Linked DNA regions of Paludibaculum fermentans. The protein of the gene in region 2 interacts with the protein of the main gene of each other region in a pairwise test. Links are inferred from orthologs where the notes say so. Each region holds a gene or a part of one and is shown on either strand. Other genes may lie near its edges. The genes, in order: IRI77_RS11325 and IRI77_RS09805.

Region 1 (3,096 bases), 390 kb from region 2 along the record:
GAAACTACTCATGCTCACCCTTCTGTCCGCCGCGGCCCTGTTGCCCGCCGCTGAGTTCAAGCCGCTCTACAACGGCAAGGATCTCACCGGCTGGAAGATGACCGGCCCCGGACAGTTCGTCATCGAGGACGGGCTCATGAAGACCGAAGGCGGCATGGGCCTGCTGTACTTCACCAAGGAGAAGTTCGGCAACTGCGTCGTCCGCGTCGTCTTCAAGACCGTCGGCGACCACGCCAACTCCGGCGTCATCATCCGCCTGCCGGAAGCGCCGCCAGACCCGTGGTACGGCGTCCACAACGGCTACGAAGTCCAGATCGACGCCGCCGGCGACGACTGGCACTCCACCGGCGCCATCTACTCCCTCTCCAAGGTCACCTCGCGCCAGCAGAAGCCGGCCGGCGAGTGGAACACCATGGACATCGAGATCAAGGGCCAGGTCACGAAGATCTCCCTCAACGGCGTCGTCGTCAACGAGTTCAAGGGCGACCAGCCTGTCCCCGAGCGCAAGATGTGGTACGAACCCGTCCGCGGCCCTCGTCCGGACTCCGGCTACATCGGCGTACAGAATCACGACAAGTCCTCGACGGTCTTCTTTAAGGAGATAAGCGTCAAGTCGCTGAAATAGATCCATGCCGGGCCCCGTCAATAGGTTGGGGAGCATATGGATTTAAGGAAGCCCGCCACCGTTGTTCTGGCCGCTGTCTTCGCCGCAGGTTGCGGAGCCGGGTCGAAAGGCGCGCGCATCGACGCCGCCATCGCCCCCCTGATTCCTTCCGACACCGTCGTCCTCGCCGGGCTGCGGTTGGACAAGCTGAAGGCCACGCCCTTCTTCAAGACTTACGTCGAAGGTCACAAGATCAAGGTTCTGGACGACTTCCAGGCCAAGACCGGGCTCGACCCCACGCGCGACATCTGGGAACTGGTCTATGCCGGCAACAACAAGCGGAGCATGGTCTTCATCCGCGGCAAGTTTGGCGGCCAGTTCGGCCAGGAGCCGGACTTCCGCGTGCCTGGCATCGAGCGCCAGAGCTACAAGACTTACTACATCCTGTCGCAGGGTGAGGCCGGGGTCCTGTTCATCACCAGCGGCGTCGCCGTCGCTGGAGCGGTGAAGGATCTGAAGCAGATCATCGACAACCGCGACAAGCCCGGCGAGAACCCGCCGCACGATCTCATCGAGATGGTGACGGAGCTGCCGCTCGACCACGCCTGGCTCGTCTCGCTACACGGCGGAGCCATGGTGCCCGATATCCCCCTGAAGGGGAATATGGCGAACTTCGCCCGCCTGGCCACGTCGCTGGGTGAGGTCAAGGTGCACGCCGACCTCAGCAGCGGAGTGAACCTCCAGGCCGAGGGCGACTACCCCGACGCCGAGCTGGCCAAACAGGTGCAGGAGACCATCCGCGCCGCGGTCGGGATTTTGAGATTGAGGACGCCGGACACCGAGAAGGAACTCATGCGGATCTACGACGGCATCCAGGTCAATGCCAAGGATAAGCAGATCAACATTAGCGTCGTGGCGCCCTTTGATATAATCGACCAGGCGGTCAAGGCGTTTCCCATGAGACACCCGGAAGGCGCCAAAGCGGAGTAACCGCTACTTCTTCGCGGCGGGAATAGCGTCGCCGAGGTTGATTGAGCCGCCGCCTTCGCTCACGTAGTTGCGGTTCCAGGACGGAATCTCGATCACGGCGTCGCCGTCGCGTTCGAAGAAAACCTGGCACCCCAGCCTCGAACCGAGTTGCAGATCGGCGGCCATGTCGAGCTTGTCGGCTTCGTCGTCGTCCATCTCGCTAAGGAACTCGGCGCCCTCTTTCACCACCACGTGGCAGGTGGTGCAAGCGCAGTTTCCACCGCAGGCGTGTTCGATGTGCATGCCGACATTGATCGCGATGTCGAGAAAAGATTTCGGCTTGCCATGTTCATGATAAGGAAGGTTTTCCAGGTCAATTTCAAAAGTCTTGTTGGCCGGGAGGAAGGTTACTTTCGCCACGATCTAAGTATACCTCAATCTAGGACCAAAGTGGTCTCATATAGCCCTTGGAGGTCGTTGCTACACTGGAACCTGAGGTCCCACCCGTCGTGTTTCATTTGGCCGAACAGCGTCTGCGCGAAGCCCTTACCACCCTCCTGAAGGAACGCTACGGCGTTGATATTCCTGTAGTTATTGAGCAGCCCAAGCAGAGCGACCTGGGCGAGCTGGCGGCGCCCGTGGCGTTCGCGCTGGCGCGCCAGTTGAAGAAGGCTCCTAAGGTGATCGCTGCCGAGATTGTCGCTGCGCTGCCGCCTGTCGCCGGCATCGCCAGCCTCGAAGTGGCGGGCAATGGCTTCCTGAATGCGCGCCTCGACCGCGGTGCGTACGGCGCCCTGCTGCTCGCAGCCGCCAGCCAGGCTCCCGACGCACTTCCGGGCAAGACCATCGTCGAGCACACGAACATCAATCCGAACAAGGCGGCCCACATCGGCCACCTGCGGAACTCCGTCCTGGGCGATACCTTCGTCCGCATGCTGCGCGCCTCCGGCCGTGCCGTCGAGGTCCAGAACTATATCGACAATACGGGCGTTCAGGTCGCCGACGTGGTGGTCGGCTTCCACCATCTGGAGAAGAAGTCGGTCGACGAGGTGAAGGCTTTGCTGGCCGCGCCCAAGTTCGACTACTATTGCTGGGACCTCTACGCCCGGACTTCGGCTTACTACGGCGACCATCCCGAAGCGATCCAGTGGCGGCGCGATGCCCTGCATGCCATCGAACACGGCGAAGGCGTCATCGCGGAGCTCGGCCACCTGATCGCCGACGCGATCGTCGAGTGCCACCTCACCACCATGTGGCGCCTGGGCATCAGCTACGACGTCCTGCCGCGCGAGAGCGAGATCCTGCACCTCCAGTTCTGGGCCACCGCCTTCGAGCAGCTCAAGCAGCGCAAGGCCATCTACTTTGTCGAGGAAGGGAAGAACAAGGGCTGCTGGGTGATGGCTGCCACGCACTTCCGCGACTCGGCCGGCGAGGAGTCGGGCGACGACGACGCCAAGGTGATCGTCCGCTCCAACGGCACCGTGACCTACGTCGGCAAGGACATCGCCTATCAGATGTGGAAG
Region 2 (3,065 bases):
CGCCCCACTCGGAGGCGATCTCTTCCAGGGCAATGGCCAGCAGGCGGTTGTCGATATCGTCGCCGCCCAGGTGGGTGTCACCGTTCGTGGCCAACACCTCGAAGATGCCTTCGTGCAGGCGCAGGATCGAAATGTCGAACGTGCCGCCGCCGAGATCATAGACCGCCACCACGCCGTCGTTGCGCTTGTCCAGCCCGTAAGCCAGCGACGCCGCCGTGGGTTCGTTCACCAGGCGCAGCACTTCCAGGCCAGCGATGCGGCCGGCATCCTTGGTCGCCTGCCGCTGCGCATCGTTGAAGTAGGCCGGGACGGTGATGACCGCCTGCGTCACCTCTTCTCCGAGATAGGCCTCAGCGCGCTGCTTCAGTTCCCGCAACACCTGGGCTGAAATCTCCGGCGGAGTGAACTGGCGGCCCCCCAGGGCGAGGCGGATGACCTGCTCGCTGCCCTCAGCGATCCGGAACGGGAAAAGGCTGGTCTCTTCCTGAACATCGGCGGCTCCTCGGCCCATCAGGCGCTTCACGGAGTAGACGGTACGGTCCGACCGGTCGATCAGCAGTTGCCGCGCGGCGTCGCCCACCACGAAACTACCGTCATCGGCCAGACTGACAATACTGGGCACGAGCACACTGCCGTCGGCGCCTGGAATGACCTGCGGGCCCGTCAGGTCCATGAAGGCCACGAGAGAATTGGTGGTGCCCAGGTCGATGCCGACAATGCGCTTCCTGTTGATGTTGGAGAAGTCGATTTGAAAAGTGCTCATGGTATTGCCCGTTCCCGCAGCCTGTCGCCGCGGCAGTCCGCCTTCAGGCGTTGCGTGCCGTCAGCAGCTTATCTACTTCGTTGACGAGATTCTTGATGTAGCGCCGGCGGTTCAGAGTCATGCGGATCTCCGCGAGCACGGCGCGGCGCGCTTCATCGCCTTCCTGTACATCGTGCTTCTGGAACTCCGCCTCAAGACCTGCGTCCATCTCAACGAGAATGTCCAGAAACCGTTTGCGGGACTCGTCGAGCTGGGGCAAAACCTCGTCGTCGCCCATGCGCAGCTCGTCCAGCGCCATGTTCAGCTCGAAAACCTCTTCCAGTAGTTCGGGCGGAACATCCTTGGAGCGCTGCTCGCCGATGTCGAAGCCGGCTTCCTTCAATACGTACTCGGCGCGTTGGATGGGATCGCGCAGCACCCGGTAGGCGTCGTTCAGGATGGAGGAGGCTTCGAGCGAGTAGCGTTTTTCCTGCTCGCTGCGGCGTGTATAGCGGTCCGGGTGCAGCAGTCCGCTGAGGGAATAGAACTGCTTCTGCAGTCGTGCCAGATCCACGGACAGCTTCAGCGGCATTCCGAAAAACTCGAAGTAATTCGGCACCGGCGCCTGCAGGCTATTGCAGTAACGGCAGAAGATCGAACCGGCGTCGGGCGTGCCGCAGTGCCAGCAGTTGTGATGGTTGTCCATTACGCCGAGAACGACGACCCGCAACCACAGCTCTTGGTCGCATGGGGATTGTCGAAGGCGAAGCCGGACTGCATCAACGACTCCTTATAGTCCAGGATCATGCCGTCGAGGAACACCATGCTCTTGGGGTCGACGAAGACCTGCACTCCATCGAAGTCGAAGACCTGGTCGGTGGGGCGGGGCTTCGTCTCGAACTTGAACTGGTAGCTGAGGCCGGAGCACCCGCCGCCCAGGACGCCCAGGCGCAAACCACCATCCACGTTCTGCTTGGCGAACGCGCTACGAATCTTTTCAACCGCTTTGGGAGTAACTTGAATCGCGGACATAGAAACTGCCATTTGCGAAATTTGGGGCCGGCGGCCGCTGTGACCGGGGCCCCTCTCCTCAGATTACGCTGTTTGGACCGCGGCCGGGGTGACCGACTTTGCCTTGTAGTCGGTGATCGCTGCCTTGATGGCATCCTCAGCCAGCACGGAACAGTGAATTTTCACGGGCGGCAGGCTCAACTCATTGACAATCAAGGTGTTCTTGATCTGCAGAGCTTCGTCGACCGTCTTGCCCTTGAGCATCTCGGTGGCCAGCGACGAACTGGCGATGGCCGAGCCGCAGCCAAAGGTCTTGAACTTGGCATCTTCGATGACGCCCGTTTCCGGGTTCACCTTGATCTGGAGCTTCATGACGTCGCCGCATTCGGGCGCGCCGACCAGACCGGTACCGACATTGGGGTCCTTCTTGTCGAGGTTGCCCACATTGCGCGGATTGTTGTAGTGATCGAGAACTTTATCGCTGTAAGCCATTTGAGTATCGAAGCCCCTTACCTATTGGATTCTGTACTGCCCCGTCTGGTGACAACCGCGCGCCGATTAATGGGCGCTCCATTCGACTTTGCTGAGATCGATGCCTTCCTTGACCATATCGTAGAGAGGCGACAGTTCGCGCAGCTTGCGAACCACATCGATCACCTTGGCCGCCGTGTAGTCCACTTCCTCTTCCGTCGTGAACCGGCCGATGCCGAAGCGGATGGAGGAGTGGGCTAAATCATCACCAGCGCCCAGGGCTTTGAGCACATAGCTGGGCTCGAGCGTGGCTGAGGTGCAGGCCGAACCGCTGGAGACCGCAATGTCGTTGATGCCCATCAGCAGGCTTTCGCCTTCGACGTAAGCGAAGCTGATGTTCAGGTTGTGCGGCAGACGGTGCTCCATCGTGCCGTTGATATAGGTCTCGTCGAGTTCGGCCATCAGCACGTCCTTCAGCTTGTCGCGCAGGAACGCATGCCGGGCCGACTCCTCCACCATCACATCCTTGCAGATCGCCGCTGCCGCCCCGAAGCCGACAATTCCGGGAACGTTCAGCGTGCCCGAGCGCATGCCGCGTTCGTGGCCGCCGCCATCCATCTGGGCGGTGAGCTGGACGCGCGGGCTCTTGCGGCGCACGTACAGGGCGCCAACACCCTTGGGTCCGTACATTTTGTGCGCGGTAAACGACAGCAGGTCGATGTTGTCCGAGATGACGTTGACCGGGATCTTGCCGACAGCCTGGGTGGCATCGGTGTGGAAAAGGACGCCCTTTTCCTTGCAGATCTTGCCAATCGCCTGGATGTCCTGGATCGTGCCGATC

Evidence for each region.
Region 1: the proteins of IRI77_RS09805 (region 2) and IRI77_RS11325 interact in binary tests that used the Escherichia coli proteins (3 or more experiments, as listed by UniProt). The link is inferred for Paludibaculum fermentans from one-to-one orthologs.

Annotation. Positions count from the first base shown.
Region 1 is NZ_CP063849.1:2,888,876-2,891,971, reverse strand. Bases 296-3,073 are described here. They hold IRI77_RS11325 (2Fe-2S iron-sulfur cluster-binding protein), read right to left. Parts: upstream 1,994-3,073; coding sequence 1,598-1,993; downstream 296-1,597. Other genes in these bases: IRI77_RS11320 (arginine--tRNA ligase), read left to right, coding at 2,083-3,073; IRI77_RS11330 (hypothetical protein), read left to right, coding at 662-1,594; IRI77_RS11335 (3-keto-disaccharide hydrolase), read left to right, coding at 296-625. In the rest of the region: IRI77_RS11340 (S1C family serine protease), read left to right, coding at 1-2; more of IRI77_RS11335, read left to right, coding at 1-295; more of IRI77_RS11320, read left to right, coding at 3,074-3,096. UniProt on the Escherichia coli protein: Ferredoxin are iron-sulfur proteins that transfer electrons in a wide variety of metabolic reactions. Although the function of this ferredoxin is unknown it is probable that it has a role as a cellular electron transfer protein.
Region 2 is NZ_CP063849.1:2,500,889-2,503,953, reverse strand. Bases 112-2,858 are described here. They hold IRI77_RS09805 (HesB/IscA family protein), read right to left. Parts: upstream 1,775-2,858; coding sequence 1,448-1,774; downstream 112-1,447. Other genes in these bases: IRI77_RS09795 (IscS subfamily cysteine desulfurase), read right to left, coding at 2,312-2,858; iscU (Fe-S cluster assembly scaffold IscU), read right to left, coding at 1,838-2,245; hscB (Fe-S protein assembly co-chaperone HscB), read right to left, coding at 807-1,472; hscA (Fe-S protein assembly chaperone HscA), read right to left, coding at 112-763. In the rest of the region: more of hscA, read right to left, coding at 1-111; more of IRI77_RS09795, read right to left, coding at 2,859-3,065. UniProt on the Escherichia coli protein: Is able to transfer iron-sulfur clusters to apo-ferredoxin. Multiple cycles of [2Fe2S] cluster formation and transfer are observed, suggesting that IscA acts catalytically.